2 linked regions of the Spartinivicinus marinus genome follow. The protein of the gene in region 1 binds, or shares a complex with, the protein of each later gene. Links are inferred from orthologs where the notes say so. Each region holds a gene or a part of one and is shown on either strand. Other genes may lie near its edges.

The links.
Region 2: the proteins of lpdA (region 1) and aceF are in contact, whole or in part, in a crystal structure (PDB 1EBD), measured with the Geobacillus stearothermophilus proteins. The link is inferred for Spartinivicinus marinus from one-to-one orthologs. Residues at the interface, in WP_049624544.1 of Geobacillus stearothermophilus: Pro340, Ser341, Asp344, Tyr345, Arg403, Asp406, Val408, Glu431, Ala432, Gly433, Asp438; in WP_033016211.1 of Geobacillus stearothermophilus: Ile130, Ala131, Met132, Pro133, Arg136, Arg140, Glu141, Asn155, Arg157.

What each region holds. Positions count from the first base shown.
Region 1 is NZ_JAPJZK010000001.1:327,636-335,417, reverse strand. The notes cover bases 2,022-4,851. They hold lpdA (dihydrolipoyl dehydrogenase), read left to right. Parts: upstream 2,022-2,630; coding sequence 2,631-4,073; downstream 4,074-4,851. Other genes in these bases: sucC (ADP-forming succinate--CoA ligase subunit beta), read left to right, coding at 4,277-4,851; OQE68_RS01555 (hypothetical protein), read left to right, coding at 4,149-4,280; odhB (2-oxoglutarate dehydrogenase complex dihydrolipoyllysine-residue succinyltransferase), read left to right, coding at 2,022-2,523. Outside these bases: OQE68_RS01570 (2-oxoglutarate dehydrogenase E1 component), read left to right, coding at 1-1,222; more of odhB, read left to right, coding at 1,303-2,021; more of sucC, read left to right, coding at 4,852-5,443; sucD (succinate--CoA ligase subunit alpha), read left to right, coding at 5,446-6,321; ald (alanine dehydrogenase), read left to right, coding at 6,777-7,782. UniProt on the Escherichia coli protein: Lipoamide dehydrogenase is a component of the glycine cleavage system as well as of the alpha-ketoacid dehydrogenase complexes.
Region 2 is NZ_JAPJZK010000001.1:1,705,442-1,713,299, forward strand. The notes cover bases 3,100-6,005. They hold aceF (dihydrolipoyllysine-residue acetyltransferase), read left to right. Parts: upstream 3,100-3,701; coding sequence 3,702-5,309; downstream 5,310-6,005. Other genes in these bases: aceE (pyruvate dehydrogenase (acetyl-transferring), homodimeric type), read left to right, coding at 3,100-3,669; OQE68_RS07800 (M20/M25/M40 family metallo-hydrolase), read right to left, coding at 5,423-6,005. Also shown: glnE (bifunctional [glutamate--ammonia ligase]-adenylyl-L-tyrosine phosphorylase/[glutamate--ammonia-ligase] adenylyltransferase), read right to left, coding at 1-578; more of aceE, read left to right, coding at 1,015-3,099; more of OQE68_RS07800, read right to left, coding at 6,006-7,018; OQE68_RS07805 (M4 family metallopeptidase), read right to left, coding at 7,171-7,858.

The sequences.
Region 1 (7,782 bases):
TGTTGATTGGGCTCCCTATATCGGTCATGAGTGGACTGCAAAACACGACACTCAGGTAGATATTAATGTACTGCAAGAGCTGGCTAATAAACTACACGACATTCCTGATGGTGTTGTTGTACAACGCCAGGTTGGGAAAATTATTGAAGATCGCCGCAAAATGGCAGCGGGTGCTTTACCCATTAACTGGGGCTTTGCGGAAACCATGGCTTATGCCACGTTATTACATCAGAACAATCCCATTCGGATTACGGGTCAGGATGTCGGTCGTGGTACTTTCTCTCACCGTCATGCGGTACTGCATAATCAAAAAGACGGTGAAGCTTATATTCCGTTAAAAAATCTTGCCGAAGATCAGCCAGCCTTTGATATTTATGATTCATTCTTATCAGAAGAAGCGGTGTTAGCATTTGAGTATGGCTATGCAACCACTACCCCAAATGCATTAGTCATTTGGGAAGCACAATTTGGTGACTTTGCGAATGGTGCTCAGGTGGTTGTCGATCAATTTATTACCAGTGGTGAGCACAAATGGGGACGTTTGTGTGGATTAACCATGCTGTTGCCCCATGGCTATGAAGGGCAGGGTCCTGAGCACTCTTCAGCTCGGCTAGAACGTTATTTGCAATTATGTGCGGAACATAATGTACAGGTTTGTGTACCTACAACGCCTGCTCAAGTGTTCCATATGCTTAGGCGACAAGTATTACGTCCTCTGCGTAAGCCGCTGATCGCATTAACACCCAAGAGTTTGCTTCGCCATAAACTTGCTGTTTCAACCTTAGAAGAGCTGGCAGAAGGTAGCTTCCATACAGTATTAGCAGAGGTGGATGATATTAAGCCAGCTGACGTTAAGCGTTTAATTATGTGTAGTGGTAAGGTTTATTACGACTTACTGCAAAAGCGTCGTGCAGAAAATCTTAACGATGCAGCAATTATACGTATTGAACAACTTTACCCATTCCCCCATGACGATCTGGAAGCTGTGTTTGCACAGTATCCAAATTTAGAGCGTGTGGTGTGGTGCCAGGAAGAGCCTATGAACCAGGGGGCTTGGTACTCTAGCCAGCATCATATGCGACGGGTGATAGCAGAGCATCCTAACAAGCAGCTGTATTTAGAATACGCAGGTCGGGAAGCCTCTGCAGCCCCTGCCTGTGGTTATATGTCAGTGCATGTGGAAGAGCAGCAAAAGCTGGTAGATGACGCTTTCACTATTTAATGATTGAAGGGCGTGTAACAGCGCCTTACTTAAAGATTGGGTAACAAGCAGTAAACATTAAAGGTTTTTAAGGAAACAACATGGCCACTGAAATAAAAGCACCTACTTTTCCGGAATCAGTTGCTGACGGCACCGTCGCCACTTGGCACAAAAAAGTGGGAGAAGCCTGCAGCCGCGACGAATTATTAGTAGATATTGAAACTGATAAAGTGGTTTTAGAAGTCGTTGCCCCTGCTGATGGTGTGTTAAAAGAGATTGTCGCTGCTGAAGGCGATGTGGTTGAAAGCGAAGCGATTATTGGCGTATTTGAAGAAGGTGCTGCGGCATCTGCGGCACCAACCGCAGGAACTGCTCCGGCTGCAGAAGCTGCTGCGCCAGCCGCTAGTCAGGCAGCAACAGGTGAAGCCATTTTAAGCCCAGCCGCTCGTCGAATTGCTGATGAACATGGTCTTGACCACAGTGTAATTAAAGGCACGGGTAAAGGTGGCCGAGTCACTAAAGAAGATGCATTAGCGCATGCTAAGCAAGCAGGACAGTCAGCACCAACCACTGCTTCTCAACCAGCCACTGCACAAGCACCGGTTGCCAGTGGTGGTCCTCGTGAAGAAAAACGCGTACCCATGAGCCGTTTACGTGCTCGTGTAGCAGAACGTTTAGTACAAGCCCAACAAACTGCAGCGATGTTAACAACGTTTAACGAAGTTAACATGAAGCCCGTTATGGAACTGCGCAACAAATACAAAGACGTGTTTGAAAAGTCTCATAATGGTACTCGCTTAGGCTTTATGTCATTTTTCGTTAAGGCTGCAGTGGAAGCGCTGAAGCGTTATCCAGCCGTAAATGCTTCTATTGACGGTAATGATATTGTTTATCATGGCTATCAAGATGTCGGTGTTGCGGTTTCTTCTGATCGTGGTTTGGTCGTACCTGTCTTACGTAATGCTGAAAATATGGGGTTGGCTGAAGTTGAAGCGAAAATTCGTGAATATGGCTTAAAAGCGCGGGATGGCAAGTTATCGATTGATGAAATGACTGGCGGTACCTTCACTATTTCTAATGGTGGTGTATTTGGTTCACTTATCTCTACCCCTATTTTGAACCCACCACAAACCGCTATTTTAGGTATGCACAAAATTCAAGAGCGGCCAATGGCAGTGAATGGCAAAGTAGAAATACTACCAATGATGTACTTAGCACTGTCTTATGACCATCGTTTACTTGATGGCAAAGAAGCAGTGACTTTCTTAGTGGCTATCAAGGAAATGCTAGAAGATCCTGCTCGTATTTTATTGGAAATCTAAGCACCTAATTTATTCTCAGAATAATGAGGTTGCTGCCTTTAACCTAGGTAAAAGCAGCAACCTCCAGGCTTATTTGCCAAGCGCAAAATTGATTTAGGACATTAAACATGGCTCAAAAATTTGATGTTGTGGTAATTGGTGCAGGCCCTGCCGGTTATGTTGCAGCTATTCGTGCTGCGCAGTTGGGTTTAAAAACGGCTTGTATTGAAAAGTGGATTGGAAAAGACGGTAAAGTGGCTTTAGGCGGCACTTGTCTTAATGTAGGTTGTATTCCATCAAAAGCCTTATTAGATAGCTCCCATAAATACGAAGAAGCAAAAGATCATTTTAAAGTGCATGGCATTAGCGTAGATAACGTTGATATTGATGTCCCTGCCATGATTAAACGTAAAGACCAGATTGTTAAAAATCTAACGGGTGGTGTAGCCGGTTTATTTAAAGCTAATGGCGTCACTGCCTATGAAGGCGCTGGCAAAGTATTAGCAGGCAAGCAAGTAGAAGTGACTAAGCGTGATGGCAGTGCTGAGCTATTGAATGCTGAAAATATTATTATAGCGACTGGCTCTAGCCCAATTGAAATTCCACCAACACCATTAACAGAAGGCTTAATTGTTGACTCAACAGGTGCTTTAGAATTCCAAGAAGTACCAAAGCGTTTAGGTGTAATTGGTGCTGGTGTTATCGGTTTAGAGTTAGGTAGTGTTTGGGGTCGGCTAGGTGCTGAAGTGATTGTACTTGAAGCAATGGATACTTTCTTGGCTGCAGCTGACCAGCAAATAGCCAAAGAAGCAGCCAAGATTTTCAAAAAGCAAAAGTTAGACATTCGCTTAAACTGCCGGGTCACAGGCTCTGAAGTTCGCGGTAACGAAGTGGCTGTAAAATATACCAATGAGAAAGGTGAAGAGTGCGAAGAACTTTTCGATAAAGTGATTGTTGCAGTCGGCCGTCGTCCTTACACAGAAAACCTATTAGCGGATGATTCTGGCGTTAAGATGGACGAACGCGGCTTTATTTTTGTTGACGACCAGTGTCGTACAGAAGTGCCTGGCATTTATGCAGTAGGTGACGTTGTTCGTGGTCCAATGTTAGCCCATAAAGGCTCAGAAGAGGGCATTATGGTGGCTGAGTTAATTGCTGGCCAAGCCGCTCAAATGAACTACGATTTAATTCCTTCGGTTATTTATACTCATCCAGAAGTGGCTTGGGTCGGTAAAACCGAAGAAGAAGTCAAAGCCTCTGGCGAGCCCTATAAAGTGGGTACCTTCCCATTTGCTGCCAGTGGTCGGGCAATGGCTGCCAACGACACGGCAGGCTCTGTTAAAGTGATTGCACACGAAAAAACTGACCGTATTTTAGGGGTTCACGTAGTTGGCCCAAGCGCAGCTGAACTGGTTCAGCAAGGTGCTATCGCTATGGAATTCGGCTCTAGTGCAGAAGATTTAGGCTTAACAGTTTTCTCACATCCAACCTTATCTGAAGCATTACATGAAGCGGCATTAGCGGTTGACGGTCATGCTATTCACATCGCCAATAAAAAGCGTCGTAAGTAATTAGGTTTGGCAGCTCGGTTTTAAGAAAGCCAAGCTGCCTTTTTGCTATAGCAATGCGAATTTAGGCTACTCTAAATGTCGATTGCTATAGTTTTTTATGGGGTTAACAGGGCTTTAGCATTTACATTATGTAAATGGCATAGAGTACTGTTGATTGAGTTAAGTGCAACTCGAATTACAGCACAACAAACGGTAGAAGAAGCATGAATCTTCATGAGTATCAGGCGAAGCAATTATTTGCTGAGTATGGCCTGCCTGTCTCCAAAGGCTATGCGGTAGATACCCCCGAAGCAGCTGCTGAAGCCGCTGATAAAATCGGTGGTGACAAGTGGGTGGTTAAAGCGCAAGTTCACGCAGGTGGACGCGGTAAAGCCGGCGGCGTTAAGCTGGTTAGCTCTAAAGACGAAGTACAAGCCTTTGCAGCTAATTGGTTAGGTAAGAACCTAGTGACTTACCAAACAGACGAAAAAGGCCAGCCAGTCAGTAAAATTTTGGTGGAGTCTTGCACTGATATTGATCAGGAGCTGTATTTAGGTGCAGTGGTTGACCGCTCAACTCGCCGTATTGTTTTCATGGCTTCCACTGAAGGTGGCGTAGAGATTGAGAAAGTTGCTGAAGAAACCCCAGAAAAAATTCTGAAGGCAATTGTTGACCCATTAGTGGGTGCTCAGCCTTATCAAGCCCGTGAAATTGCTTTCCAATTGGGCTTAAATCCAGCTCAAATTAAGCAGTTCACCAAAATCTTCTTAGGCTTAGCCAAGCTATTCCAAGACTACGATTTAGCGCTGCTTGAAATTAACCCGCTGGTTATTACCTCTGAAGGTAACCTGCATTGCTTGGATGGCAAAATTAATATCGATGGTAACGCTATGTACCGTCAGCCTAAGCTAAAAGAAATGCATGACCCTTCACAGGAAGACGCCCGTGAAGCCCATGCAGCGTCTTGGGAGCTTAACTATGTTGCATTAGATGGCAACATTGGTTGTATGGTGAATGGTGCTGGTCTGGCGATGGGTACCATGGACATCGTTAAGCTGCACGGTGGTGCCCCAGCTAACTTCCTAGACGTGGGTGGCGGTGCAACTGAAGAGCGGGTTGCTGAAGCATTCAAAATTATCTTGTCTGACGACAATGTAAAAGCGGTTTTAGTGAATATTTTCGGCGGTATTGTTCGTTGTGACCTGATTGCTGACGGTATTATTGGCGCCGTTAAAGATGTTGGTGTCAATGTGCCAGTTGTCGTACGTCTTGAAGGTAACAATGCAGATTTGGGTGCTAAGCGCCTGGCTGAGAGTGGCCTGGATATTATTGCTGCTACCAGCTTGACCGATGCTGCCCAGCAAGTTGTTAAAGCCGCGGAGGGTAAATAATAATGAGTATCTTAATTAATAAAGACACTAAAGTTATTTGCCAAGGTTTTACCGGTTCTCAAGGAACTTTCCACTCAGAACAAGCCATTGAATACGGCACTAACATGGTCGGTGGTGTGACGCCAGGTAAAGGTGGTCAGACTCACTTAGGCTTGCCTGTTTTCAATACCGTTAAAGAAGCGGTTGAGCAAACGGGAGCAGAAGCTTCTGTTATTTATGTTCCCGCGCCTTTCTGTAAAGACTCTATTTTGGAAGCGGCTAACGCTGGGATCAAATTGATCGTTTGTATCACTGAAGGTATTCCAACGTTAGATATGCTGGATGCCAAAGTGAAGTGCGACGAGTTAGGTGCACGTTTAATCGGTCCTAACTGCCCAGGCGTAATCACTCCCGGTGAATGTAAGATCGGTATTATGCCTGGTCATATTCACAAGCCAGGTAAAGTGGGTATCGTTTCTCGTTCTGGTACCTTGACTTATGAAGCGGTTAAGCAAACTACTGATCATGGCTTCGGTCAATCTACCTGTGTTGGTATTGGTGGTGATCCAATCCCAGGTAGCAACTTTATCGACATTTTAGCAATGTTCGAAAAAGACCCACAAACTGAAGCCATCGTCATGATTGGTGAAATCGGTGGTACCGCTGAAGAAGAAGCGGCGGCTTACATTAAAGCCAATGTCACTAAGCCAGTGGTTTCTTATATTGCAGGTGTAACTGCACCTCCAGGAAAGCGGATGGGCCACGCCGGTGCGATCATTTCTGGTGGTAAAGGTACCGCTGACGAGAAGTTTGCTGCATTAGAAGATGCTGGCGTTAAAACGGTTCGCAGCTTGGCTGAGATTGGGAATGCGTTAGCAGAACTAACCGGCTGGAAATAAATACGCTTCACGAATGCACTTTAGGGGGTGTTGTCTGCACAACTCACCCTAGTCACCTATATATCATAGGCTCCTAGGGCTTCGTTGTTTGACAGCCTACCCTAAAGCACCTTCGTTTTGCGTATTAAAAAGTCAAGTTCACAAAAAAAGCAGTCTTTTTAGGCTGCTTTTTTTGTGGTTGAAATTAATAGATGTTAATTCTTTTAATGGCGTTAATTTTAGATAAATAAACTAATTAAAACTAAAATTTGAAGTAAAATTCTGTAAATCTGTCGCTATACTGAGCAAATAGTCCTGTACACCCTTCGCTCGGGTATAGGTATATAAATTTTCTCAATAAAATCGCTGCAAGCCAATGGATGCCCCGCATCCGCTTTGTAGCAGTATGCAAATAATTTATACCTAAAAGGGTATAACGAAGTAGTAACCATTATAACGATAGGGGGTCTGTTGCTATGTTAATTGGTGTACCTAAAGAGATTAAAAATCACGAATATCGAGTTGGCCTGACACCAGCAGCGGTTAAAGAATTAGTTAACCATAACCACCAAGTGTTTATTGAAACCACAGCTGGTGATGGCGTTGGTTTTTCTGATGCTGATTATCAAGCAGTAGGCGCTACTATCCTGGATACAGCAGAAGCTGTATTTGAAAAAGCAGAAATGATTGTGAAGGTGAAAGAGCCCCAAGCAGTCGAAAGAAAGCGTCTAACTGAAAAGCACACGTTATTTACTTATCTGCACTTGGCTCCTGACGTACCTCAAACAGAAGACTTAATTGCTTCTGGGGCGACTTGTATTGCTTATGAAACGGTGACTGATCCTGCTGGTCGTTTACCGCTATTAGCCCCAATGTCTGAAGTGGCTGGCCGAATGTCTATTCAAGCGGGTGCTCACTGTTTGGAAAAATACTGCGGTGGTCGTGGTGTTTTATTAGGTGGTGTTCCTGGTGTTGAGCCTGCCAAGGTTGTGGTATTGGGTGGTGGTGTTGTTGGTAAGAATGCTACCGCCATGGCGGTTGGCCTGGGTGCCGATGTTGTGGTACTGGATAAGTCAGTTGATGTATTACGTCAATTAGACCTGGTATATGGCAATCGAATTAAAACTGTTTACTCCACTGAGCAGGCGATTACTGATCATGTTCTTAGTGCTGATCTGGTGATTGGTGGTATTTTGATTCCTGGCGCTGCGGCACCTAAGTTGATTACCCGTGAGCACATTAAGGCTATGAAGCCTGGCGCAGCGATTGTTGATGTGGCGATTGACCAAGGTGGCTGTGTAGAAACCTCTAAGCCAACGACCCATGCTGATCCAATTTATATTGTGGATGATGTGGTGCATTACTGTGTTGCTAATATGCCTGGTGCTGTGGCTCGCACTTCTACAATGGCGTTGAATAATGCCACTCTGCCTTTTGTGATTGAGTTGGCTAACAAAGGTGCGAAGCGTGCGATGGCTGAAA
Region 2 (7,858 bases), 1.4 Mb from region 1 along the record:
ATATCTGAAGAAAGGTTAAGCTCACCAGCACCCAGCTTACCCATCCCCAGTACCACCATATGCTGCGGCTTATTATCTTTTTTACCCGTTGGCACTCCCAGTCCTTGGGTAAGATCTTGATACAGCCAACGATAGGCCCTATCGATACAAACGCCTGCCAAAGCACTCAAGTGATACATAGTTTCTGTGAGAGAAGCCTGACCAGTGACATCCCGCCAAATAATGGTAACCATCTCCTGGTGCCTAAACAGCCTAAGCTCGCGGAGCAAGTCAGCCTCACTTGAAATCTGCTCAAAGCGTTGAGCGAGTGATAGCGCTAGCTGTTTTTTACTGATAGGGCTTGCAAAACGGCTACTTTCGATCAAGTTAAACAGCAGCTTAGGATTGCAACAGTTTTGTTGTGCTACATAGTCACTAACCGCCCAAACTTGGTAAAGCTGCTCCATAATAGCTTGATCAAATAAAGCAAACTTCTGCTCAAGCTGGTGAGCCGTCGCTGTTTCTTTAAAGCGCTCCCAATAGCCTTGCACGGCATTTTGCAGTATGCTTGGGAGCCCTGATAATGCTGCTAAGTCCATGATTTCCAATTAATAAAAATTTTATAAAGACGACTTGGTATGAGTCAGATAGTTGGCAACAGTTTTTGTTCGCTACTATTTAGGATCTGCCACACTGACACATATCAATATAATGAAAGCTAAACCATAACTGATAGTTATTATTTGATGCTAGTTTTCATTAAAATCCGTTAATACGAGAAAAATCAAGGCTTAACAGCAAAACTAAACATTGACTTTCAAACGCTTTTTGTAGCTTTACTACATTTTTAACGGAAAAACTCAGGTAAAACCGTTAATCTATGTAGTATTACTACATATAAACAATTACAATAGCCCACCTTTGCGGCCTGTTAGCAGGCCCTGTTAATGCTTATTTAAAATGGCACTAAAAGGGTAGCGGCTATAATCATTATACGCCTAATCTCAAGGCCCTTCTGACCTGGAGCAAATGAATATGCAGAATGATGTTGATCCAATAGAAACCCAAGAGTGGCTTGAGGCACTGGATTCGGTGCTAGAAAAAGAAGGGGAAGACCGGGCCCACTATTTGCTGACTCGTTTGGCCCGTTATGCCAGCCGAGCCGGTACCCAGCTGCCCTACTCCATCACTACGCCTTATCGCAACACAATTCCTTCTTCACGTGAAGCGAGAATGCCAGGCGACTTATTTATGGAGCGACGGATTCGCTCTATTGTTCGTTGGAATGCTATGGCAATGGTGATGCGCGCAAACAAAAGCGATGCAGACTTGGGAGGCCACATTTCCAGCTTCCAGTCTAGCGCTACTCTTTATGACATTGGCTTCAACTACTTTTTTAAAGGCCCAACTGAAGACTCAGAAGGCGACTTGGTTTACTTCCAGGGCCACACTGCACCAGGCATCTATAGCCGTGCGTTCTTAGAAGGCCGCTTAACTGAAGAGCAACTAGATAGCTTCCGCCAAGAGGTAGATGGCAAAGGCTTATCTTCTTATCCTCACCCTTGGTTAATGCCTGACTTTTGGCAATTCCCAACGGTATCCATGGGCTTAGGGCCTCTTCAGGCGATTTATCAAGCCCACTTTATGAAGTATCTGGACAACCGTGGCATGGCCCCTGCTAATAATCGTAAAGTTTGGGCTTTCCTTGGTGATGGTGAGATGGACGAGCCAGAGTCAATGGGCGCCATTGGTTTAGCTGGTCGTGAAAAGCTTGATAACCTGATTTTTGTAGTGAACTGTAACTTGCAACGTCTTGATGGACCTGTGCGTGGTAACGGCAAAGTCATTCAAGAACTTGAAGGTCAGTTCCGTGGTGCCGGCTGGAACGTCATTAAAGTCGTTTGGGGCCGTCATTGGGACCCTTTATTTGCTGAAGATAAAGAAGGCTTAATGCAACAACGCATGGATGAGTGCGTTGATGGTGATTACCAAAACTATAAAGCAAAAGGCGGTGCTTACACTCGTGAACACTTCTTTGGTAAGCACCCCGAGCTGTTAGACATGGTTAGCCACCTATCTGATGATGATATTTATAAGCTAAACCGTGGCGGGCATGACCCATATAAAGTTTATGCAGCTTACCATGCAGCAGTCAATCACACTGGACAGCCAACCGTTATCTTAGCTAAGACAGTTAAAGGCTATGCCACTGGCTCATCTGCTTCAGCCAACATTACTCACTCAGTTAAGAAGCTACCTTTAGAAGACCTAAGATCATTCCGTGATCGCTTTGATATTCCTATTAAAGATGAAGACATAGAGAGAGTACCATACTACCGCCCAGACCCAGACAGCCCAGAAATGGTTTATATGCGCAAGCGTCGTGAGTCTTTGGGTGGTTATGTACCTCAACGGAGAACGCGCTCTACATCACTACCCGCACCAGATTTAAAAGCTTTCGAAGCAGTAACCAAAGGCAGCGGTGAGCGTGAGATATCGACCACCATGGCTTTCGTCAGGATTTTAGGTGCTCTGGTTAAAGACAAAAACTTTGGCAAAAACGTCGTTCCAATTGTGCCAGATGAAGCCCGCACCTTTGGTATGGAAGGTATGTTCCGTCAGCTAGGTATTTACTCATCTAAAGGCCAGCTTTATACACCAATGGATTCTGATCAGGTGATGTTCTACAAAGAGGACAAGAAAGGTCAGATTCTTCAAGAGGGTATCAACGAAGCGGGCTCACATGCAGCATGGATAGCAGCGGGTACTTCTTACAGTTTCAACAACACACCGATGATCCCATTCTATGCCTTCTACTCCATGTTCGGCTTCCAACGGACTGGTGATTTAGCTTGGGCATCAGGTGATATTCAAGCCCGCGGTTTCTTAATCGGTGCCACTGCTGGTAGAACCACCCTAAATGGTGAAGGCTTACAGCACCAGGATGGTCACAGTCATATCCTGGCTTCTACTATTCCAAACTGCGTCAGTTACGACCCAACTTATGGCTATGAGCTAGCGGTAATCATTCAAGACGGCTTACGTCGGATGTATGAAGATCAAGAAAGCGTGTTCTATTACATCACCACTATGAATGAAAACTACAAGCAGCCTGCACTACCGGAAGGTGAAGAAGTTATTCAAGGTATTATCAAAGGCCTGTATTGCTTTGAGCAAAATTCTAAGAAAGCTAAGCTCAAAGTGCAGCTGGTTGGTTGCGGCACCATTCTGGAAGAAGTACGTGCAGCTGCTGATATTCTACGTAAAGAATTTAAAGTGGAATCTGATATCTGGAGCGCCACTAGTTTCAATGAGCTACGCCGTGAAGGCTTGGATGCCAAACGCTGGAATATGCTAAACCCTAGTGCAGAACAAAGAGTGCCCTATGTCACTGAATGTTTTGCTAATCGCCAGGGCCCTGTTGTTGCTGCAACTGACTACATGAAGTTGTATGCAGATCAGATCCGGGACTTTGTTCCAACTACTTATATCACCCTTGGCACCGACGGTTTTGGTCGCAGTGACTCTAGACAAAAGCTGCGTGAATTCTTCGAGGTTGATCGATACTACATCACTGTTGCTGCCTTACATGCCTTAAAAGAAGAAGGCAAAGTTGATAGTAAAGTGGTGGCTGATGCGATGAAGAAATTCAGTATTGATCCAACCAAAGCCAATCCACTGTATTGCTAACCAATATATGTCAGTAGATTAAAGGGTAAACTATGTCAGAAGAAATCATTAAAGTCCCCGATATTGGTGGTAGCGAAGACGTCGAAATTATTGAAGTATGCGTCCAAGCTGGCGATACAGTTGCAGAAGAAGACTCATTAATCGTGCTTGAGTCTGACAAAGCCACCATGGAAATTCCCTGCCCCAAAGCAGGGACTATACAAAAATTGCTAGTGCAAATAGGCGATAAAGTCTCTGAAGGCAGTGAAATTGTGGTGTTAGCCGCAGAAGGTGCTACTGAAGCACTAGCGGAACCTGCTCCTGCTGCAGAAGAAACCGCTGCGCCAGCTCCAACACAACAACCTGCTGCTCAAGCGCCAACCGCTTCTGCTATCATGCCAATCACCGTGCCTGATATTGGCAGTGAAAACGTGCCCGTTATCGAAGTGTGTGTAAAAGAAGGTGATGAGATTGCTGAAGAAGACTCAATCATTGTGCTTGAGTCCGACAAAGCCACTATGGAAGTCCCTGCCCCTAAAGCAGGTATCGTTAAAAGCCTGAAAGTGAAAGAAGGCGATACGGTTTCCATGGGCGACTTGATCTTAGAGCTGGAAACCACATCTGCAGCAGTACCAGCGGCAGAGCAGTCTGCTGCACCTGCACCAACAGCAGCCCCTGCTCAGCCAGCACAACAAGCAAGCGCCCCAGCAAAAGCCACTGCTCCGCAGCCACAAAAGCCTTCAACATTAGATAAGCCAAGCCAAAATGTTCATGCTGGACCAGCTGTTAGAAAACTGGCCCGTGAATTTGGGGTGGACTTGTCGCTAGTTAAAGGCTCTGGACCACGTAGCCGAATACTTAAAGAAGACGTGCAAGCCTATGTCAGTGAGCAACTGAAAAAGGCCAAAACCCAACCCGCTGGTGCGGCGGGAGGTGCTGGTATTCCCGAAGTGCCAGCCATTGACTTCTCGCAATTTGGACCTGTTCGTGAAGAGCCAATGTCACGGCTACGCAAAGTGGGTGGATTCAACCTGCATCGCGCTTGGCTGAACGTACCTCACGTTACTCAGTTTGATGAAGCTGATATCACCGAGCTGGAAGCCTTCAGAAAAGCACAAAAAGCGAAGGGTGTAAAAATGACTCCCCTTCCCTTCTTGGTAAAAGCTTGTGCCCAAGCGCTAAGAGCATTGCCAAACTTTAATGCTTCACTTAACGCAGCTGGTGATGGACTAGTTTATAAAGACTATGTGCATATTGGTATTGCAGTTGATACTCCAGATGGCTTACTAGTACCCGTCATTCGCGATGCAGATAAAAAAGGCTTAGTCGAACTTGCTAAAGAAACGATTGAGCTGGCAGGCAAAGCCAAAGACAAAAAGCTGTCTCCCGCAGAAATGCAAGGCGCTTGTTTTACAATTTCCAGCTTGGGAAGCATTGGCGGCACCGCCTTTACCCCTATCGTTAATACACCAGAAGTGGGTATTTTAGGGGTTTCCAAATCGTCCATGAAACCGGTTTGGAATGGTAAAGAGTTTGAACCACGCCTAATGTTGCCTTTATGTTTGTCATACGACCATAGAGCAATCAATGGCGCGGACGCAGCACGCTTTACAGCCATCTTAAGTGATTTATTAAGCGATATACGGCAGTTATTGCTATAAACTTATAAAATGCTTACCCTACAAAAAAGCCCCAAATTTGGGGCTTTTTTCATTTAAAGACAAAAGATTCACACCCAACAATATAATCTACATACCCACAGCGAAGGGTATATTTATTTCCAATCCCAACTTTGAATAGGATGCCCAAACAGCGAACTCCAAACGCCAACTTTAACACCTGCGCTGCGACCCCATGCAGTTAATAATAAGTTATCACCAGCTACGCTAACTACCCGCTGACCTTCCATTTTCCATTTCTGGCCTTTACCACTACCACAGCTTTTTAATACAGCACGATCACCCCGACTAGCTATATCACTTACAGATAAACAATTGCCTGATTTATGCTTTAATCGCCCCTGGTCATCATGCTGCCAATATTGCTTATTATTAGTAGCGCAATTAGCCAACTCCGCTTGATTAGCACTATTCACTGACAAACAATAACCAGTAACTGATTTTAATTGCTTATAATCACCTGGCCCAGGTCCTGGGTCAGAGCCTGCGGCTTTAGCCATTTCCACAGCAAAAGATGTTGCCATTTTGGCAAATTTATAAGCATGGTTCGCATTGTTACCCGATTTACTAATGGTATCACCTGTAGTATGAATAGCTTGATTATGCTTACCAAATGGTGCTTCTGATGGCATAGTGGCTGGAAAACCTTGGTTATGCCAAGAAGCATGATCAGAACAGGCATAACCACATTGAGTAGTACCAATATTTAGTTCAGGCGCATAAAAATTAGCGACCTCTTTGAAAAAGTTATTCTGTGCACTATTGGTATAATCAGTTATGATTGCCGCATCAACTGCATCTCCTTGATAATTGGTCATATCCAATTGCAATACACCCACAACATTTTTACCTTGGTTTTTATGAGCTTTGGCAATTTCTTGAGAACCTTTTAAGCCTACCTCTTCTGCCGCATATCCCATAAATTTCAAGGTACGACTTGGCTTATAGTCATTTTTCATTAAGACTCGAATCACTTCCGTGATAGTTGATATACCTGATGCATTATCGTCAGCTCCTGGCGCACGAGCATTAATTCGATCGCTACTGTATTGGTTAATCGAATCTAAGTGTCCACCAATAACAACAATTTCATCGGCTAACTCATTACCTTGAATAGTCATTACCACTGAGTCTTGATTCCAACTATTGTGGTTATACAACTCAACGGACACATCGGAGCGACCTGCACTTAGCTCAGCCCATTTATCATGAATACGCTTCGCAGCAGTCACTCCTGTATTACTTCGATAATAGCGGTTATTAAAGTTGGATAACTCAATAATGAAACTTCTGATTTCAGATTCTTTAATTTGAGGCAATAAAGGATTAACAACATCCTGTTGGTCAATTTTATAGTCAATCAATGTTTGAGGTCTATTATCCATAAAAGCTTGAATAGATGTATAAGCTGCTTGCTCGCTTTCATGAACCATATAACCACCACAACGCCTAAATTGCTTATGCATATACATACTTAATAGTGGCAAATGTTTTTCCTGCACTTTCACTAAGCTCACTTTATCATTAGCTAAATCAAATGATTTTCTTTCTTGCATTAAGCCGGGCATTTGCTGTTTTAATAAGTCGTAACCATCTTTCCCAATAGTTACCCACACTTTTTCATTGGCTTGTGTAAAACTAGCAGCCGTTAAGGCACTAGCTAAACCTGTTAGCAATAAAAGCTTTTTCATTGGCTCACCTTCCATGTGAAATAGAATTGATAAAAAATTTACTTTATTTTTTATAATTATTATTAAACAAAAGCAACTTACTGATTACACCAGCAAGTCGCTTTATACAACTAAAATTAAGTGTAGCTGGTTATACCCCTCACGAATGGTTTTTACTTTTTCCAACTCCATTGCTGGATTGGATGATTATTAAGTGAAGTCCAAACACCTACCCTTGCTCCATTTCGAGTTCCCCAGCTAGTCAGCCGTAAACTTGAATCCTTACCATTTTGAATAACATTACCATTAAACTGCCAACGCTGATAATCTTGCGCGTTACATTGGCTTAATGCAACTCGACTTCCTCGTTTAGGATCAGCCCCCGCTGATAAGCATACATTACTGGTAGATTTAACTATTAAGCGACCTTTGTCATCAAGCAGCCACTGCTGATTATCGACATTCTTACAAACTGATACAGATACTGAGCCCCCACCAGCTGTCAAGCAATAGCTAGTACCGGACCGTATAGGTTTATATTTGCCAGTGGGGTCAGGTGGCTCAACCTTACAACTATCACCTAAGCCAACTACTTTAAAAGCCGCTTTTACATCTGTAGCGGAATACCCTTTTTGTTTTGCTGCTTTCATTACATCACAAGCACCTTGTTCAAAAGTAGAATTTTTCTGCCAAAAAACCTGATTAGATAACACCATTACATCAAAAGCTTTACGAACACCCCACCCTTTCACTTCTGCCAACTGGTAAAAGGCTTTATTAAATATACCACTGGAGTGGTGCACATCCATTCCATTTCGATAGTTTTTAATATGCTCAATAGAGCCTCGGTGTTTACTTGGG